4 regions of the Pseudomonas sp. NA-150 genome follow, and region 2 is predicted to be linked to each of the others. Evidence: predicted binding sites of a transcription regulator. Region 2 holds the regulator's gene; each other region holds the start of a gene.
What was found. The regulator sigma-54, encoded in region 2, starts transcription at its own class of promoters, with help from an activator protein. The targets are predictions, from matches to a motif close to ANTGGCATNNANNTTGCTNT.
Positions count from the first base shown of each region.

Region 1 (5,086 bases), 3.1 Mb from region 2:
TGCCAACCATCATGGGTCGTCTGGGTGGCGAATCGCGTAACCAGTGCTGGGGCCGTGACCTGCTGAACCTGCCGGAAGGCGACAAGGGCTTCGGTGTGATCAAGCCGTCCGGCGGCGAATTGACCGTGGCATTGGTGACCGGAGACCGGATCTACGTCGAGCCCAAGGAAATGGCGCCGTTGGTGTATCAATACCAGCTCGGCGCCACGCCCCACGCCGAGTTGCTGCAAAACGAGTCTGATCAGGCACAGTTGAAGCAGAAGCTGGAAGGCTTTATCCAGACAGCGACCAAAAGTCTGATGGATAACACGGCGGGTGTTTCGGCCGGGACCAAGCGGTAAGTCATGCTGTAATGAAGAAGAGGCCTTTTGAGGCCTCTTTTTTTTGCCTGCAAAACGGAGGGAGAGTCTATCTGTCCAGCAAGCGCCGCGTATTTGGCGGGCAAAATTGAATCTTTGAAACTGCGGTGGCCACAGTGGAACGATTGACCATGGTCAAAGGTCCAGATTGAGTAAGCCGCATTTCGGCTGCACTGAGGAGACATCGATGAAACTGTGGATCATTACTTATTCCGATAAAGAAGGTGTGCAGCAACAGCTTGAGCTGGGTGGCGAACAGCGTCCCACCGAGGAAGAGGTGGCTGATTATCTGCGTGAGTTATTGTTTCCGATTGCCGACGAAGTCACGGTGCCCGATCTTGACGGTCGTGTGCCCGAACCCATGGTCAAGTCCCTCAAGGAACAGCACGGCGTGCAAATCCTCTCCATCACCCCGGCCCCCTGAACACTCATTCAAAAAGGTCCCTTTTGCCAATTGGCACACGCGTTCGATAGGACTACTCTGCAAGTGAGGCCGGCGCAGCATTGCTCTGGCCTTTCCATGTCGATGCCCGGTCCGGCTGCATGGACTTGGCCTTGTCAGCTACATGCTTGACTCCCTGGCGGTAGATTAGCTGTCGCCGAGCGACCACTGTGCAGTGGGGCGCGTTGGGAGTGTTGAAACTCTATCTATCGTTGAATAGGAGGACGTTTCATGAGCACAGCCTATCAAGAGGACATCAGCAGTAATGTACTGCGCCGCATGAAAGAGGGCGGTTTTGATTTTGCGTCCATCCATCCCATTGAGTTCTATGCCGTCTTCCCCGACGAGGAACGGGCGCGGCAGGCTGCAGGGCAGTTTCGTGGAGAGTCCTTGAATGCACAGGTCAGTGCCCGCGACGACGGGGCCTGGGACTTGCTGTTGAGCAAGGTGATGTACGCAACTTACGACGGTATCGATGACTTCGAGCAAAATCTGCAGAGCGCGATCACACCGCTGGATGGTGAGGTCGAGGGCTGGGGTGTCACCCAAGAGATCAAACGCTTTCACGCCTGACTCCATGGCACCTCTGAGCGGCGCCGTTTATCGCTGACTCAATGTTTTAAACCCCGTGCCGGTTGACCTTGTGTCAGCCGGTTTTAGTTTGTGTGTTCTAACCCGTGACGCGACTATCGGCCCGCGCACGATTGTCGGGCACAACAACAGGGGCAAAAAAAGAGCCACTCCTGGGAGCAGCTCAAATGGGAAGTCGGTAAACCATTGCGGGGAAGCCATAACGACGAAAGGTCAGACGGCTTCGGATGCTGGTCATTATCCGGAAACAAATTCCCCCCGTGAAATCAACTCTGACTATGCTGGTGATAGCTATTGTTGCTGAAGGACGCTTCCGAATGAGGCGTAGGAGATTCAGTTGGGACGGTTACTGCACAGGAATGGTGCGGCAGGTGTCGCGGGATTATCCAACTGATTGATTGTTAAGCGTTTATGCCGATGGCACGGGCCTTGCGAAGGCCCTTGGTGTCCGTGGTGACAAGGAGTACGGCATGATCCGCACCTTTTATGATGAGATGTACGATGCCGGCGGAGTGGTCCGTCCGCATTATCGGGAATTCGCCCGTTGGCTGGGTGAAACGCCGCCTGAGCTTTTGGCCCAGCGTCGGCGAGAAGCGGATCTTTTGTTTCATCGCGCCGGGATCACGTTCACGTTGTACGGGGACGAGCAGGGCACTGAGCGGTTGATTCCTTTCGATACCATTCCGCGCAGCATTCCGGCCAGTGAATGGCGGGTGGTCGAGAAGGGCTGTATTCAACGGGTCAAGGCGCTGAACATGTTTCTCGCCGACCTGTATCACGACCAGCGGATTATCAAGGCCGGGATTATTCCTGCCGAGCAGGTGCTGGCCAACGAGCAATACCAGTTGGCGATGCAAGGCCTGAATCTGCACCGCGACCTGTATTCGCATATCTCCGGGGTCGACCTGGTGCGCGATGGCGACGGCACCTACTACGTGCTCGAAGACAACCTGCGCACGCCCAGCGGCGTCAGTTACATGCTCGAAGACCGCAAAATGATGATGCGGCTGTTCCCTGAACTGTTCGCCGCTCAACGGATTGCGCCCATCGATCATTACCCGAACCTGCTGCTCGACACCCTGAAAAGCTCCAGCCCCCTCGATAACCCCAGTGTGGTGGTGCTGACCCCCGGCCGATTCAACAGTGCGTTTTTCGAGCACGCCTTTCTGGCGCGTGAGATGGGCGTCGAGCTGGTGGAAGGCGCGGACCTGTTCGTGCGTGACGATCATGTGTTCATGCGCACCACCGATGGCCCGAAAGCTGTCGACGTAATTTACCGCCGGCTGGACGATGCGTTCCTCGATCCGTTGGCGTTCAATCCGGATTCGATGCTGGGTGTGCCGGGGCTGTTGGCGGCTTATCGCTCGGGCAATGTGGTGCTGGCCAACGCCGTCGGTACTGGTGTGGCCGATGACAAGTCGATTTACCCTTATGTGACGGACATGATCCGTTTCTATCTGGACGAAGAGCCGATCCTGCAGAACGTACCGACCTGGCAGTGTCGCAAGCCGGAAGAGTTGTCCCATGTGCTGGCGCATCTGCCAGAACTGGTGGTCAAGGAAACCCAGGGCTCGGGCGGTTACGGCATGTTGGTCGGGCCAGCGGCCACGGCAGCGGAAATCGAATTGTTTCGCGCACGGCTCAAGGCCAAGCCTCACGCTTATATCGCGCAACCCACTTTGTGCCTGTCGACCTGTCCGACCTTTGTCGAGAACGGCATCGCCCCGCGCCACATCGATTTGCGCCCGTTTGTTCTTTCCGGCCGTGAAACCCGGGTTGTTCCCGGTGGCCTTACCCGAGTGGCGCTGCGTGAAGGCTCCCTCGTGGTGAACTCGTCCCAGGGCGGTGGAACCAAAGACACCTGGGTGGTTGAGGATTAAGGAAGCCTGCCAATGTTAAGTAGAACTGCCTCGGATTTGTACTGGATGTCGCGTTACCTGGAGCGGGCGGAAAACCTCGCGCGGATGCTCGACGTCAGCTATTCCCTGTCATTGATGCCCCAGGATGGGCGCGGTGACGGGCTGGACGAAATGGCCTTGCCGCTGTTGATCACCGGCACTCTGGACGATTACCTGGAGCGTCACGGTGAACTGCACGCCGAGCGCTTGCTGCACTTTTTCGCCCTGGATGCGACCAACCCGGCCAGCATCTACAGCTGCCTGGGTGCCGCGCGGGCCAGTGCCCATGCGGTGCGTGGGCGCATTACGGCGGACATGTGGGAAAACATCAACGCCACCTGGCTGGAGATTCGCGGTATCGCCGAGCAAGGTTTGACTCGCTATGGCATGAGCCGTTTTTGCGAGTGGATCAAAGAGCGCTCGCACCTGTTTCGTGGCGCCACCTACGGCACCATCATGCGCCACGACGCCTTTCGGTTTATTCGCCTGGGGACCTTCATCGAGCGCGCGGACAACACCATGCGCATGGTCGATGCGCGCTACGAGATGCTTGAACTGCGCGGCAAAAATACCGACGTGGTCTCCGACAACTCGGCCCATGGTTATTATCAGTGGAGCGCGTTGCTGCGGGCATTGTCGTCGTTCGAGGCGTACACCGAGCTGTACCGCGACGCCCCGGCCGCACGTCACGTCGCCGAGCTGCTGCTGTTGCGCGCCGACGTGCCACGTTCGTTGCGCGCGTGCCTGGAGGAGCTGGATCAGATTCTGGCCAGCCTGCCCGGTGCCAACGGTCGCCCGGCACAGCGCCTGGCGGCCGAACTGGACGCGCGGCTGCGTTACACCGGCATCGACGAAATCCTCGCCGAAGGCCTGCACGAATGGTTGAACGAATTCATCCCGTTGGTAGCTCAATTGGGTGACGCTATTCACACGTCGTACCTGGAGGCTGCATGAGACTCTCAATTAGCCACGAAACCACTTATCACTACGAAGACCAGGTTCGCGCCAGCATTCAGTATCTGCGCTTGACGCCCCATGACAGCGAGCGCCAGCATGTCCTCAGCTGGCAACTGGCTCTGCCGCGCCCGGTGCGGGCGCAGGTCGATCCGTTCGGCAATATCCTGCACGTACTGACCCTTGATGAGCCGCATGAGGCGGTGATCATCGGTGCGCGCGGGCAGGTCGAGATCGATGAGAAGGCCGAGTCCGAACATGAGCAGCAGTCGGCGTTGCCCTTCTTGCGGTTCACGCGATTGACCGAACCCGACGAGGCGATTCGTGCCTTCGCCGCGCAACAGTGCCAGCAGCGTAAGGACCGCACGGCGTTGATCGACTTGATGCACGGGCTGAATCAGTACATGACCTACACACCGGGGGCGACTGAAGTCGACACCAGTGCTGCGCAGGCGTTTGCCGGGCGAGCCGGCGTGTGTCAGGACCACACCCATGCCTTCCTGGCCTGCGCCCGCAGCCTGGGCGTTCCGGCGCGTTATGTGTCGGGGTATTTGTACAGCGAAGACAGCGAACATCTTGCCAGCCATGCGTGGGCCGAGGCGTGGATTGATGGCGCCTGGTACAGCTTTGACGTGACCAACCAACTGGCACGGCCAGAGCGTCACCTCAAGTTGGCGGTGGGTCTGGACTACCTCGATGCCTGCCCGGTGCGCGGCATGCGTAGGGGAGGCGGTTGCGAACAGATGCACGCCAAGGTGTCGGTCTCGCCGATTCGGGCGGTGCAGACGCAGTCGCAGGTACAGTAACGCAGCAGAGATAGGGTCATGTAGGAGCGGGCTTGC
Region 1 is NZ_CP172305.1:4,530,075-4,535,160, reverse strand. It holds gene ACF0H7_RS21490 (LTA synthase family protein) at 1-341, shown strand, start outside; gene ACF0H7_RS21485 (hypothetical protein) at 547-783, shown strand; gene ACF0H7_RS21480 (ribonuclease E inhibitor RraB) at 1,033-1,374, shown strand; gene ACF0H7_RS21475 (circularly permuted type 2 ATP-grasp protein) at 1,863-3,272, shown strand; gene ACF0H7_RS21470 (alpha-E domain-containing protein) at 3,285-4,244, shown strand; gene ACF0H7_RS21465 (transglutaminase N-terminal domain-containing protein) at 4,241-5,050, shown strand.
Region 1: ACF0H7_RS21475 (circularly permuted type 2 ATP-grasp protein) is a predicted target of sigma-54. The motif match lies at 1,809-1,828, and genes of this name have one in related genera.

Region 2 (5,086 bases):
GCTACCGCTGGGACTGGCCCTCGCGGCGGGTGCGATGTTGCTGGTGGTGACCCACGAAATCATCCCGGAATCCCGGCGTAACGGTCACGAAAAGATCGCCAGCCTTGGGTTGCTGTCCGGGTTTTGTTTGATGATGGTGATGGATACGGCGTTGGTGTAAAACCGGGCGAATTACTCGCCCTCATCAAAACGGTTATTGATCAACTCGATCAGGCCTTCCAGTGCGGCCTGGTCTTCTTCGCCTTCGGTAGACAGGTGGATGTCAGTGCCTTTGCCGGCGGCCAGCATCATCACGGCCATGATGCTTTTGCCATCGACCATGCTTTCAGGGCTGCGACCGACGCGGATCTGGCAGGGGAATCTGCCGGCGACGCCGACGAATTTGGCGGCGGCACGGGCATGGAGGCCGAGCTTGTTGATGATGGTGATTTGACGAACAGGCATCGCGATGAAGATCCTTTCAGTTGAGGTCGCGGTGGCGAACCTGAACGTTCTTGAGGGATTGTTGCAGGACGCGGCCCAGGCGTTCGGTCAGGTAGACAGAACGGTGATGCCCGCCAGTGCAGCCAATGGCAATGGTGACGTAGGCGCGGTTGCTGGCGGCGAAGCGCGGCAACCACTTGTTCAAGTAGGTAAAGATGTCCTGAAACATCTCTTCGACATCCGGCTGGGCAGCCAGATAATCCGCCACCGGTTGATCGAGGCCGGATTGTTCGCGCAGCTCGGGCTTCCAATAAGGGTTCGGCAGGCAGCGCACGTCGAATACCAGGTCGGCATCCACCGGCATGCCGCGCTTGAAGCCAAATGACTCGATCAGAAACGCCGTTCCCGGTTCCGGGGTGTTGAGCAGGCGCAGTTTGATCATGTCGCGCAACTGATAAAGGTTCAGCTGGGTGGTGTTGATCTTCAGGTCGGCCAGGTCAATGATCGGGCCGAGCAGGGTGCTCTCGTCACGTATCGCTTCAGCCAGCGAGCGCTCAGGTGTGCTCAATGGGTGGCGACGACGGGTTTCCGAGAAGCGTTTAAGCAGGGTTTCTTCGTCGGCGTCCAGATACAGCACATCGCATTGAATGTGGCGGCTGCGGACTTCTTCCAGCAATTGCGGGAAGCGCGACAAGTGGCTCGGCAGGTTGCGCGCGTCGATAGAGACGGCAACCTGGGGTTGAGCCAGTTCGGTATGGATCAGCGCGCGCTCGGCCAATTCGGGCAACAAACCGGCCGGCAGATTATCGATGCAGTAAAAGCCACTGTCCTCCAGCACATCGAGCGCGGTGCTCTTGCCGGAACCCGATCTACCACTGACGATAATCATGCGCATGATTAGTGACCGCTCTGTATGTCCAGGACAACTTGATACAGGGCTTCATTGCTGGCTGCACTGCGCAGCTTGTCACGCACATCCTTGCGGTCGAGCATGCCTGCAATCTGCCGCAGCAATTCCAGGTGTGCATCGGTGGCGGCTTCGGGGACGAGCAGGACGAACAGCAAATCCACGGGCGCGCCATCGATGGCGTCATATTCTATGGGGTGATCCAGGTGAACCAGGGCGCTGATCGGCTGGCTGCAACCTTTCAGGCGGCAATGAGGAATGGCGATGCCATTGCCAAAGCCGGTCGAGCCAAGTTTTTCACGAGCGATCAGGCTCTCGTAAACATCTTGCTCAAACAGTTCGGGCACTTCGCGGACGATCACATTGGCAATCGTCTCGAGCGCGCGTTTTTTACTGCCACCCGGCACGTTCACGAGTGAACGGCCAGGGGTCAGGATGTTTTCAAGTCGAATCATGAGTAGGGGGTGTTAGCGAGCTGTCGCACCCTTGAGGATGCTTTGCTGCTTTTCCTTATGCTTGAGCAATTGTCGGTCGAGCTTGTCAGTCAGGAGGTCGATGGCTGCGTACATGTCGTCATGTTCGGCGTTGGCGACCACCTCTCCACCGTGGATATGCAGTGTGGCTTCGATCTTCTGTTTCAGCTTCTCGACCGCCATGGTCACTTGCACATTGGTAATCTTGTCAAAGTGCCCTTCGAGTTTCTTGAGTTTGGCCTCAATGTATTCGCGCATGGGCTTTGTCACTTCAAGCTGGTGTCCACTGATGTTGACTTGCATACAGCTTCTCCTTCGTTGCCAGTGCATAAAGAGGCAGGCTGGAATGCCTGCCACTGGAACGCTGTGGCTCTTAGCCTGACCGGTCTGTAAGCGAATCTCAGACTGGCTTGGGCGTCACATCAATCGCTTGCGCTCGCTCGAAGGCGCGATCCCAAGTGATTCGCGGTATTTGGCGACTGTGCGACGGGCTACTTGAATGCCTTGTGCCTCCAGTAAACCAGCGATCTTGCTGTCACTCAACGGCTTTTTCTGATTTTCCGCCGCAACCAGTTTTTTGATGATTGCGCGTATCGCCGTGGACGAGCATTCACCGCCCTCGGAGGTGCTGACGTGGCTGGAGAAGAAGTACTTCAGCTCATAAATGCCACGCGGGGTGTGCATGAATTTCTGCGTGGTAACGCGGGAAATCGTCGACTCGTGCATGCCAACCGCTTCCGCGATGTCGTGCAGGACCAACGGTTTCATCGCTTCGTCGCCGTACTCAAGGAAGCCACGTTGATGCTCGACGATTTGCGTGGCGACTTTCATCAGCGTTTCGTTGCGGCTTTGCAGGCTCTTGATGAACCAACGGGCTTCCTGCAGCTGATTGCGCATGAAGGTGTTGTCGGCGCTGGTGTCGGCGCGGCGGACGAAGCCGGCGTACTGCGGATTGACCCGCAGGCGCGGCACGGACTCTTGATTGAGTTCGACCAGCCAGCGTTCGTTGTCCTTGCGCACGATAACGTCGGGCACGACGTACTCGGCTTCGGTGGACTCGATCTGCGAACCCGGACGCGGGTTGAGGCTCTGTACCAGTTCAATCACCTGGCGCAGTTCGTCTTCCTTGAGCTTCATGCGCCGCATCAGCTGCGCGTAGTCACGGCTGCCCAGCAAATCGATGAAGTCGGTCACCAGGCGCTGTGCTTCGGCCAGCCAGCGGGTTTTCAACGGCATCTGGCGCAGTTGCAGCAGCAGGCATTCGCTGAGGTTGCGGGCACCGATACCGGCCGGCTCGAATTGTTGAATTCGATGCAGGACCGCTTCGATTTCATCTAGCTCGACATCCATCTCCGGATCGAAGGCATCGAGGATTTCCTCGAGCGACTCGTCAAGGTAGCCCTGATTGTTGATGCAATCGATCAGGGTCACGGCAATCAGACGATCGGTGTCGGACATCGGGGCCAGGTTCAGTTGCCACAGCAGATGGCTTTGCAGGCTTTCACCGACCGAGGTACGGGTGGTGAAGTCCCACTCGTCATCATCGTTGCTGGGCAGGCTGCTGGCGCTGGTCTGGTAGACGTCTTCCCAGGCGGTGTCGACGGGCAGCTCGCTAGGAATGCGCTCGTTCCACTCGCCGTCTTCCAGGTTGTCTACCGTGGGGGCAGCTTCCTGGTACGTCGGTTCCTGGACATCAGGATTGGGTTTCTCGATGTTGTCGGCCAGCGGGTCGGCGTTATCGAAGTCGTCGCCTTCTTCCTGGCGCTCGAGCATAGGATTGGATTCCAACGCTTCCTGGATCTCTTGTTGAAGGTCCAGGGTCGACAGTTGGAGTAGACGGATGGCCTGTTGCAGCTGCGGTGTCATCGTCAGCTGCTGGCCCATTCTCAGGACTAGCGATGGTTTCATGGCAGGGGCTAAACACCTTATTCGCCGGCGCACATGCGCCATCCACTACAGGGCGCCGGAGCGCCAACTTAAGCAAATTATATGCCTGAAACCTAAGTGTTTGCCTAGGGTGTGGTGACAATTAATATACTTGCCAACCACCGCACCCTAGTGTCCGTCGCCTATGAAGAGCGAAACACCGCAGAACTTACAGGCGGAACTCATGGCCGAGGTAAACCTCTTTAACCAGTTGGTTGGCCAGAATTGTCTCCGCATCACCCTCAGCGATCAGTTGCCCGTCGTTGACGATGTACGCGGTTTCACAGATATCCAGCGTCTCACGAACGTTGTGGTCCGTGATCAGAACGCCGATGCCCTTGGCTTTCAAGTGGTGGATGATCTGTTTGATATCGCCGACCGAGATCGGGTCGACGCCGGCAAACGGTTCATCGAGCAGAATGAACTTGGGCGATGTGGCCAGGGCGCGGGCGATTTCTACCCGGCGGCGCTCACCACCGGACAGGCTCATGCCCAGGTTGTCGCGAATGTGGCTGATGTGGAATTCCTGCAGCAGGCTTTCCAGCTCCTTGCGACGTGCGGCGCGGTCGAGTTCCTTACGGGTCTCGAGGATGGCCATGATGTTGTCGGCCACCGAGAGCTTGCGGAAAATCGACGCTTCCTGCGGCAGATAGCCGATACCGGAGCGTGCGCGGCCGTGCATGGGCTGATGGCTGACGTCGAGGTCATCGATCAATACGCGGCCCTGATCGGCGCGTACCAGGCCGACGATCATGTAGAAACACGTGGTCTTGCCGGCGCCGTTTGGCCCCAGAAGACCAACGATCTGCCCACTTTCGATGGACAGGCTGACATCACGAACGACCTGACGGCCCTTATAGCTTTTAGCCAGATGCTGGGCTTTCAGCGTTGCCATTAAGGAGCCTTCTGCGCGTCGGGTTTGCTTTTCGGCTGGATAACCATGTCGATCCGTGGGCGCGGGGCGGTTACTTTGGCGCCGTTGGCGCGCCCGGCGTTGACGATCTGCTTCACGGTGTCATAGATGATTTTCTCGCCTTCCGACGTGTTGCCATCATTGACGACCTTGGCTCTGTCAATCAGGACGATTTTATCCTGGGTGGCAAAGTACTGGATGGTCACGCCCCATGCCTGCACGATCGGCTTGTTCAGTTCCGGCTTCTGTTCGTAGTACGCCAGGTTGCCAACAGCAGTGAATACGTTGATTTCGCCGGTAGGCAGACGGGTGATGGTCACCGTGTTGCCGGTGATCTTCAGCGTGCCCTGCGTGATGATGACGTTGCCTTTGTAAGTGGCAATGCCTTGTTTGTCATCAAGCTGCGCGTCGTCAGACTGGATATGGATAGGCTGATCGCGATCC
Region 2 is NZ_CP172305.1:715,028-720,113, forward strand. It holds gene ACF0H7_RS03460 (ZIP family metal transporter) at 1-160, shown strand, start outside; gene ACF0H7_RS03465 (HPr family phosphocarrier protein) at 172-444, opposite strand; gene rapZ (RNase adapter RapZ) at 461-1,318, opposite strand; gene ptsN (PTS IIA-like nitrogen regulatory protein PtsN) at 1,321-1,785, opposite strand; gene hpf (ribosome hibernation-promoting factor, HPF/YfiA family) at 1,798-2,106, opposite strand; gene ACF0H7_RS03485 (RNA polymerase factor sigma-54) at 2,221-3,711, opposite strand; gene lptB (LPS export ABC transporter ATP-binding protein) at 3,899-4,624, opposite strand; gene lptA (lipopolysaccharide transport periplasmic protein LptA) at 4,624-5,086, opposite strand, start outside.

Region 3 (5,086 bases), 2.9 Mb from region 2:
CGATCGTGACTTGTTTGGTGTCGGGAATTTCTTGATACGCCAGAACGTGCATATTCGGTACAGCCAGACGCCCAAACCTCGACAACATGGCGCGAACCGGTCCTGCGACCAACAAAATAACTGGCTGACCCTGCATTTCCTGGCGCTGGGCAGCATCAATCAGAGAGCGCTGGAGCTTTTCAGCCATGCTTGGCTCAAGAAGAACGCCCTCTTCCTGACCCTGACCAGCCTTCTGCAGACTATTGAGCAATATTTGTTCCAACCTTGGCTCCAGGGTGATAACAGGCAGCTGCGGCTCAATCCCCACAATGCTTTGGACGATGGCACGACACAATCCGATACGTACGGCGGCCACCAAAGCGGCGGTATCTTGACTCCGAGGGGCGGCATTTGCGATCGCCTCGGCGATGCTGCGGATATCCCTGACGGGAACCTGCTCCGAGAGCAACGCCTGCAATACCTTGAGCAATGCCGACAGGGAGAGCACACCCGGCACCAACTCCTCAGCCAGCTTGGGCGAACTTTTGGCCAGCATCTGCATCAGGTGTTGCACTTCCTCATGGCCGATCAGCTCATGGGAGTGCTTGTACAGAATCTGGTTAAGGTGGGTTGCCACCACGGTACTGGCGTCGACCACGGTATAGCCAAGGGACTGCGCCTGACTGCGCTGGCTGATTTCGATCCACACCGCCTCGAGGCCGAAGGCAGGGTCTTTGGCGCTGATACCGTTGAGCGTACCGAACACCTGACCCGGGTTGATCGCCAATTCGCGGTCCGGGTAGATCTCGGCTTCGGCGAGGGTCACGCCCATCAGCGTCAGACGATAAGCACTGGGCGCCAGATCGAGGTTGTCGCGGATATGCACCGTGGGCATCAGGAAGCCCAGCTCTTGCGAAAGCTTCTTGCGCACGCCCTTGATCCGCGCCAGCAGTTGACCACCCTGGTTACGGTCCACCAGCGGAATCAGGCGATAACCCACTTCCAGGCCGATCATGTCGATGGCGGACACGTCATCCCAGCCCAGCTCTTTGGAATCCTGCGCCCGCGATGGAGAAGGCAGCAGCTCCTGCTGACGCTTGACCTCCTGCAGCGCTTGAACCTTGATCACGTTCTGCTTCTTCCAGACCATGTACGCGAACCCGGCAGCCATTGCACCCAAGCTGATAAAGGAAAAGTGCGGCATACCAGGCACGAGCCCCATGACCACCATCAAGCCCGCCGCTACGAACAGCGCCTTGGACGAAGTGAACATCTGCCGATTGATCAGCTTGCCCATTTCTTCCGAACCGGAAGCACGGGTCACCATGATCGCCGCAGCTGTGGATAACAACAGTGATGGCAATTGCGCCACCAAACCGTCACCAATGGTCAGCAGCGCGTAAACCTTGCCTGCGTCGGCGAAGTTCATGTTGTGCTGGAAGATACCCACCGCCATGCCGCCGATCAGGTTGATGAACAGAATCAATAGACCGGCAATGGCGTCACCGCGCACGAATTTGCTGGCACCGTCCATGGAGCCGTAGAACTCGGCTTCCTGGGCGACTTCCAGACGACGGTGCTTGGCTTGAGGCTGATCGATCAGGCCGGCGTTGAGGTCGGCGTCGATGGCCATTTGTTTGCCGGGCATCGCGTCGAGGGTGAAACGCGCGCTCACCTCGGAAATCCGCCCGGCACCCTTGGTTACCACGACAAAGTTGATGATCATCAAAATCGCGAAGACCACGATACCGACCACGTAGTTACCGCCGATCACCACCTCACCGAAGGCCTGGATCACCTTACCGGCAGCGGCGTGGCCGTCCTGGCCGTGGAGCATTACTACACGGGTCGACGCTACGTTCAGCGCCAGGCGCAGCAGCGTCGCGACCAGCAGGATGGTGGGGAATACCGAAAAGTCCAGCGGCCGCAGGGCGTATACGCACACCAGCAGGACCACGATCGACAGCGCGATGTTAAAGGTGAAGAACACGTCGAGCAGGAACGGTGGCATGGGCAACATCATCATTGCCAGCATGACCAACAACAGCAAAGGCACGCCCAGATTGCCACGACCGAGACTGGCGGCGTTGCTGCGTGCTGCGTTGATTAATTGAGAGCGATCCACCGATTTTTTACCTGCACGCTAAATCAAACTTTTGACGCCATAAGCGACGTGACAGGGGTATTGCAAGAAGCTTTCCAACTATGGGGTGGTGTTTAAAAAGAAGGGGGTGGGTGTCATGGGACTGTAGGAGTCCTTCTGGGAACGGGGCGATAGTAGGTTTCGTCAATTGAATCGCGAAGATCAAGATCAAAAGCTGGTTACGATTTCTGTAGGAGCTGCCGAAGGCTGCGATCGACCGGGAACCGGTCGCGGGGATGGGACATTTTTGAAGGTCCTTCGGACCTTATCGCAGTCTTCGGCAGCTCCTACAAAGACCGTGTTCACAAATAAATCTGAGCGAATTGAATCCCGAAGTCGGGAGAGGCCCCGTTTTCAGGAGGCTGAACGCAGGCGGTATTCCAGGGGACGCGAGGCATGGATGCCGAGCGAGCCACGACCCCCGCCAGGGATGGCGGGTCTTCGCGTGCCCCCGAAACAGCGCCGGAGTGAAGGTACCCCGAGCCTAAGCGAGGGGCCGTATGATGGCGCGAGCGTTTTGGTTAGTTTTTGCTGGGCCGGCACACCGGCGTTTGAAAAGGGAGTGTCAGATTTTTTGTGTTCGGGCTGGTTGTGGCCTGCCGTCAGGCAGGCCTTTGTTTTACCAGCTCGGCCTGGTAAATCGATCTCCATAGAGAATCGCAAATTGATTCATCGCCACCTTCCAATCATGCGCTGCGTTACCCCAGTTAGCGGTGATGTTGCGTAATCCCAGCCATATCAGCTTCGTCGCTGCATCGTCAGTGGGGAAGTGCCCTCGGGTCTTGATGATCTTTCGTAGCTGAGCGTTGATGCTTTCGATGGCGTTGGTTGTGTAGACCACCTTTCGGATGCCTGCCGGGAAGACAAAAAACGGGATGACTCGATCCCAGGCTCTACGCCAAGCAGCAACTACAGTCGGATACTGCTTGCCCCAAGGCCCCGCCTCAAAGGCGTTCAGTTCCTGCTCAGCGATATCGGCGTTAATGGCTTGATAAATCGGCTTGAGCGCCTTGGCCAGTGCTCGACGTTTATCCCAAGCCGCATAGTCCAGGCTGTTGCGGATCAGATGCACGATGCAGGTTTGCAGTGTGGTAGCAGGAAACACCGCCCCTAGGGCCTCTGGTATCCCTTTAAGGCCGTCTGTGACGGCGATCAGCACATCTTCAACACCACGAGTCTTCAGGTCGTTGAACACCTTCATCCAGAACTTGGCACCCTCGGTGCTTTCGATCCAGATGCCCAAAATATCTCGTGTGCCATCGGGTAACACGCCCAGTGCCAAGTACACCGCCTTGTTACGCACCAAGCCTTCGTCGCGAATTTTGACCCGCAGCGCATCAAAAAAGATGACTGGGTACATAGGCTCTAAAGGGCGTTGCTGCCAAGCGCCAACCTCTTCCAGCACAGCATCGGTCACTGAACTGATGAAGTCATGCGACACATCGGTTCCATACTGCTCGGACAGGAAAGCGCGTATCTCACGCACCGTCATCCCTCGGGCGTACATGGCAATGATCTTGTCATCAAAGCCTGTAAATCGGCGCTCATGCTTGGGAATGAGGATCGGCGCGAAGCTGCCATCGCGGTCTCTGGGGATATCCAGGCGAAGTGGCCCGTCATCGGTCAGTACCGTTTTACCGCTTTTACCATTGCGCTGGTTGGTTGAATCCTCAGGGCGCTCCGCGCCCTGAGGATAGCCAAGGTGGTGACCCAGTTCGGCGCCTAGCGCACGCTCGATCAGCGCCTTTTTGAACGCCATAGAGGCGTCCTGAATGGCTGCGGCGCTCATCGGGCCTTGGACGAACTGATCAATCAGCTCTTTGGGTATCGAGGGCAATTCCCTCGGTGTTGCACTGGCGGACTTCTTTTTGGTCGGCATAAATGCACCTCTGGTGACATGTTATGCCCGAACACAAAATTTCTGACAGTCTCTTTGAAAAAGTGACACGCTGTAAGAGCGTAACCGTAACACCAGCTAAACACCGACAACGGATATGTACGCACCCGCCCCAGTAATCAACGGATATTTAAGAATCACGCTTCAGGTCACTCGGAATCGGCAGGTCCTCACTCAACGGATCCGGACGCTTACCCCGACCCGCATGGTACTGACGAATCTGATAAACATAAGCCAACACCTGCGCCACAGCCAGGTACAGCCCCGCCGGGATTTCCTGATCCAACTCCGTCGAGTAATAGATGGAACGCGCCAGCGCCGGCGACTCCAGTAGCAGAATATTGTGCTCAACCCCGATCTCGCGGATTTTCAACGCCAGGAAGTCTGTCCCCTTGGCCAGCAACATCGGCGCCCCGCCCTGCTCCGGATCGTATTGCAGCGCCACGGCAAAGTGGGTCGGGTTGGTGATGATGACATCGGCCTTGGGAATCGACGACAGCATGCGCCGCTGCGACATCTCGCGCTGCAACTGACGAATCCGTTGCTTGACCTCGGGACGACCGTCGTTGTCCTTGTGCTCGTCGCGGACTTCCTGCTTGGTCATCATCAGCTTTTTGTGCGACTCATAAAGCTGATACGGCACATCCACCGCGGCGATGATGATCAAACCGCACGCCATCCACAACGCACTCCAGCCCACCACCTGAATGCTGTGGATAATCGCCAGTTCCAGAGGCTCATGGGCAATGGCGATCAGGTCGTTCTTGTCCTTGGACAACACGAACAAGGCCACCATCAGCGTGATGCAAAACTTCGCAATCGACTTCAGCAATTCAACCAGCGCATGAGTGGAGACCATGCGCTTGAGCCCGGCTGCCGGGTTCATTCGACTGAATTTGGGCGCCATGGTCCCCGCAGAAAACAGCCAGCCACCCAGCGAAATCGGGCCGATCACCGCCGCCAGTACCATCACCAGCATCAACGGCTGAACCGCCACCAGCGCGGCCTTGCCGGCATTGAGGAAATACACGCCCATGTAGTTCTGATCCATGATCACTTCCCGCGAC
Region 3 is NZ_CP172305.1:4,770,670-4,775,755, forward strand. It holds gene flhA (flagellar biosynthesis protein FlhA) at 1-2,104, opposite strand, end outside; gene ACF0H7_RS22535 (IS256 family transposase) at 2,742-4,001, opposite strand; gene flhB (flagellar biosynthesis protein FlhB) at 4,150-5,086, opposite strand, start outside.
Region 3: flhA (flagellar biosynthesis protein FlhA) is a predicted target of sigma-54. The motif match lies at 2,164-2,183, and genes of this name have one in related genera.

Region 4 (5,086 bases), 1.0 Mb from region 2:
ACCGCCGAAGACCGGCGGTTATGCCCCGTCACCTTGCAAGGTAGCGAGGACTCTGCGAGCACCGCCACTATCACGATGCTCACCCAAATAAACACCTTGCCAGGTGCCCAACGCCAATCGCCCCGCCGTAATCGGCAAACTCAATTGGCAGCCCAGCAGGCTGGCCTTGAAGTGCGCCGGCAGATCATCGGGGCCTTCGTCGTCATGTTCATGTCCGTCCATTCCCTGGGGCACCAGACGGTTGAAAAAACGCTCGAAGTCACGACGCACGGCCGGATCGGCATTCTCGTTGATGGTCAACGAAGCCGAGGTATGCTGCAGCCACAAATGCAACAGACCGACCCGACAAGCCCGCAGCTCAGGCAAGCCTGCCAGAATCTCGTCAGTCACCAGATGAAACCCGCGAGGCCTCGCCCGTAGGGTTATCAGCGTCTGCTGCCACATACAATTCTCCACGCTTCGGCGCGCATTCTAACGCGCTGGTGAAAAAAGCAAAGCGCGTAATAAGCAGCCATTTATGTAAGCCGTTACATAGACGCCAACATCTGTTGCCCATGCGCCTGTATCGACAAACACCAGACAAAAAAATGCCCGGTTACCCGGGCATTTTTTAATGCAGTGGCTTATAAGTTGTAGCCACGCTCGTTGTGGAGTGCAAGGTCGAGGCCGACAGCTTCTTCTTCTTCGGTAACCCGCAGGCCCATGACCGCGTCGACTACCTTGAGGATGATGAAGGTCGCAACCGCGGTGTAGACGATAGTGAAACCAACGCCTTTGCACTGAATCCAGACTTGGGCCGCGATGTCAGTCACGGTGCCGAAGCCACCCAGCGAAGGGGCTGCGAACACACCGGTCAGAATCGCGCCGAGGATACCGCCGATACCGTGCACGCCGAAGGCGTCCAGGGAGTCGTCGTAGCCCAGTTTGCGTTTCAGGGTGGTGGCGCAGAAGAAGCAAACCACGCCCGCCGCCAGACCGATCACCAGCGAACCCATTGGACCAACGGTACCTGCTGCAGGGGTAATCGCTACCAGACCCGCAACCACACCCGAAGCGATGCCCAGTGCGCTTGGCTTGCCGTGAGTGATCCACTCGGCAAACATCCAGCCCAGTGCCGCAGCGGCGGTAGCGATCTGAGTCACCAGCATCGCCATACCGGCAGTGCCGTTGGCCGCAGCAGCGGAACCCGCGTTGAAGCCAAACCAGCCGACCCACAACATGGCCGCGCCGATCAGGGTGTAACCCAGGTTGTGCGGAGCCATTGGCGTGGACGGGAAGCCCTTACGCTTGCCCAACACCAGGCAGGCAACCAGACCCGCTACACCGGCGTTGATGTGAACCACGGTGCCGCCGGCGAAGTCGAGAACACCCATGTCGCCCAACAGCGAACCCGGACCGCTCCAGACCATGTGCGCGATTGGCGCATAGACGACGGTGAACCAGATGCCCATGAACACTAGCATCGAGGAGAACTTCATCCGATCAGCAAACGCACCGACGATCAGCGCCGGAGTGATGATGGCGAAGGTCATCTGATAGGTAACGAACACCGCTTCAGGGAACAGCGCGGTAGGACCAGTGATGCTCGCCGGGGTGATACCCGCGAGGAACGCCTTGGCCAGACTGCCGAAGAAGGAGTAGTAGTTGACGACGTTGGCTTCCATCCCGGTGGTGTCAAACGCGATGCTGTAGCCATAAATGATCCACAGAATGCTGACCAGGGCGGTGATTGCGAAGCACTGCATCATGATCGCAAGAACGTTTTTCTGCCGAACCATGCCGCCGTAGAACAGCGCCAGGCCTGGGATGGTCATGAATAGCACCAAAGCCGTCGAGGTCAACATCCAGGCCGTATCGCCGGAGTTGAGGACGGGTGCTACGACCGGTACCGGGTCAGCCGCCAGGGCCAGACCAGGGATTAAAAAGGACAACAGGGCTCCTAGCCCTGCGAATTGACGCAGAGTCATATTGTTTTACTCCTGGGGCGTTGGGGTTTGGCGGCTTAGATTGCGTCGGTATCGGTTTCGCCGGTACGGATGCGAATGGCCTGTTCCAGATTAACCACGAAGATCTTGCCGTCACCGATTTTGCCGGTGTTGGCGGCCTTGGTTATCGCTTCGATAACCCGGTCCAGATCCTTGTCATCGATCGCAACATCAATTTTTACTTTTGGCAGGAAGTCGACAACGTACTCCGCACCGCGATACAGCTCGGTGTGACCCTTCTGCCGACCGAAGCCTTTGACTTCCGTGACAGTGATGCCCTGCACGCCAATCTCGGACAACGACTCGCGCACGTCGTCCAATTTGAACGGCTTGATGATGGCAGTGACTAGTTTCATGAAACTTTCTCCCGAATTGGTGGACTTGCCCCAGGAAAACAAACCCGACTCAAGTCTAAGCGCAGTGCCTGGCTTTGTAACGCGTCGGTCGCCTCATAAGGACCAGACCAACCCCAAAAAAACGCCTTGACGAAACACTTCCCTGCTCCGTCTGCCGCACTGCATTCGTCACATGGACTGCATCAGTGCCTGGGTCATATGCCACTAAGCAGAAAGCTTGCCATCTCGCTTAAAATCAATGATTACAGGGGTTTGGCCAGACGCCACTTACCAAGTCCCGTGCCATCATGGGTCGAACGCACAACAACAGTGCGTACGTGCCCGCCGCCATGCGCGAAAAGCGTGCAGAACGACGAGGCCAAATTGACTATAGACACTGCGTGATACACTGCGGACCAAATGACTCCGGAACCCTGACCATGCTCGCGCCTAAAGCCTTCCTCGACGCCCTGAGTGGCCACGCCTCACGCTTGTTCAACGGTGAAACGCCGGTGCCGCGTGCTGAATTCGAATCCCAGTTCAAAGTCCTGCTGCAAAGCGGCTTCGGCAAACTGGATCTGGTCAGCCGTGAAGAATTCGATAGCCAAATGGTCGTCCTCGCCCGCACCCGCGCCCGCCTCGAAGCGCTGGAAGCAAAAATGGCTGAACTGGAAGCGAAGCTGAATCCGCCGGTGGAATGATCGGCTACGCTTCGCCTTCCCTGTAGGAGCCAACTTGTTGGCGAGCGTTTTTGACCCGGTATGTCTGGCGCACCGCCTAGCGAACAAATTCGCTCCTACAGATCGGATAGCTTGAGGCGGTGGAGCTGAGCGACCGCGATTCACACCCTGTATCGATTCCCCACCCCAGCGTCCCTCCAAATCCCGCACGATGCGGTCATTCAGACAATCAAGGAATGATCATGTCGCTCGCCATCGTCCTCAGCCGCGCCCAGGTGGGTGTCGAAGCGCCTGCCGTTACCGTGGAGTGCCACTTGGCCAACGGCCTGCCCGCGTTGACGCTGGTGGGGCTGCCCGAGGGCGCGGTGAAGGAGAGCAAGGACCGGGTGCGCAGCGCATTGTTGAATTCCGGCTTCGATTACCCGGCACGCCGGATCACGCTCAATCTTGCTCCCGCTGACTTGCCCAAGGACGGTGGTCGTTTTGATTTGGCCATTGCCTTGGGTTTGCTCGCAGCCAGCGGCCAGTTGCCAGCGTTTGCGTTGCAGGATGTCGAATGCCTGGGAGAGCTGGCGCTATCGGGCGCAATTCGAGCAGTGCAAGGCGTACTCCCTGCCGCGTTGGCTGCGCGGGCCGCCGAGCATACGTTGATCGTACCAACGGCCAATGCCGAGGAAGCCTGCCTGGCATCCGGGTTGCGAGTGATTGCCGTGAACGACTTGCGCGAATTGGTGGCGCACTTCAACGGGAAAGCCCCGATTGCGCCCTACGAGTCCAGCGGACTCTTACACGTGAGCAAGCCGTATCCGGATCTAAACGAAGTCCAGGGCCAGAGTGCCGCCAAGCGCGCATTGCTGGTGGCGGCTGCGGGCGCGCACAACCTATTGTTCAGCGGACCGCCTGGCACCGGCAAGACGCTGCTCGCCAGTCGCCTGCCAGGCCTGCTGCCGCCGCTGGATGAGCACGAAGCCTTGGAGGTCGCGGCGATTCAATCCGTAGCCAGCCAGACCACGCTGACCAGTTGGCCACAACGACCGTTTCGCCAGCCGCACCACTCTGCATCCGGCGCGGCGCTGGTCGGTGGAGGCAGTCGTCCGCAACCCGGCGAAATCACCCTCGCCCACCACGGCGTATTGTTTCTCGATGAGCTGCCGGAGTTTGATCGCAAGGTGCTGGAGGTTTTGCGCGAGCCTCTGGAGTCCGGCCATATCGTCATCGCCCGAGCTCGTGACAAAGTACGCTTCCCCGCCCGCTTTCAGTTAGTCGCGGCCATGAACCCCTGCCCTTGCGGCTATTTGGGCGAACCCAGTGGCCGTTGTCGCTGTTCGACCGAACAGATCCAGCGCTATCGCAACAAGCTGTCCGGCCCACTGCTTGACCGAATCGACCTGCACCTGACCGTCGCCCGCGAGGCCACCGCGCTCAATCCCGAGCCACAAACGGGCGAAGACACCGCGACCACCGCCAAGTTGGTCGCCCAGGCCCGCGACCGGCAGAATCGTCGCCAAGGATGCGCCAACGCCTTCCTCGACCTCAAGGGCCTGCGCAAACACTGCCCGTTATCCAGCGAAGACGAAAACTGGCTGGAAACCGCCTGCGAACGTTTGACCCTGTCGCTCAGGGCGGCGCATCGCTTGCTGAAAGTAGCGAGAACGCTGGCGGATCTGGAGCAGGTGGACGCGATTGGCCGTAGTCATTTGGCGGAGGCGTTGCAGTATCGACCGTCGAGCAATTGAGCCCTGCCAGATCGTTTTCCCAGGCAAGCCCGAGACTGGCACAACTTTCTGTAGGAGCTGCCGAAGGTTTGGGCCGCACTCGGACGATCAATCTACACACGAAGGCTGTTCCAGCCTTATCGCTTCCTTCGGCAGCTTCTACAGGATTTGTGTCGCCATAATTGGTGTTTCAGCCGCAAGCCCACTGTGGGAGCAGGCTTGTCGGATCGCCGCACCGCTGCGAAGGCGTCATCTCAGACTGCGCAACCTGTCACCGAAACCGGTCAACCTCACGCCGCAACTCAGCCGCCAACTCTTCCAGCTCCTTGGCCGTCACCGCCAGGTTCGACACCACTTCCCGCTGCTCGCTG
Region 4 is NZ_CP172305.1:6,613,801-6,618,886, forward strand. It holds gene ACF0H7_RS30810 (secondary thiamine-phosphate synthase enzyme YjbQ) at 19-444, opposite strand; gene ACF0H7_RS30815 (ammonium transporter) at 624-1,967, opposite strand; gene glnK (P-II family nitrogen regulator) at 2,003-2,341, opposite strand; gene ACF0H7_RS30825 (accessory factor UbiK family protein) at 2,761-3,021, shown strand; gene ACF0H7_RS30830 (YifB family Mg chelatase-like AAA ATPase) at 3,243-4,736, shown strand; gene ACF0H7_RS30835 (methyl-accepting chemotaxis protein) at 4,987-5,086, opposite strand, start outside.
Region 4: glnK (P-II family nitrogen regulator) is a predicted target of sigma-54. The motif match lies at 2,547-2,566, and genes of this name have one in related genera.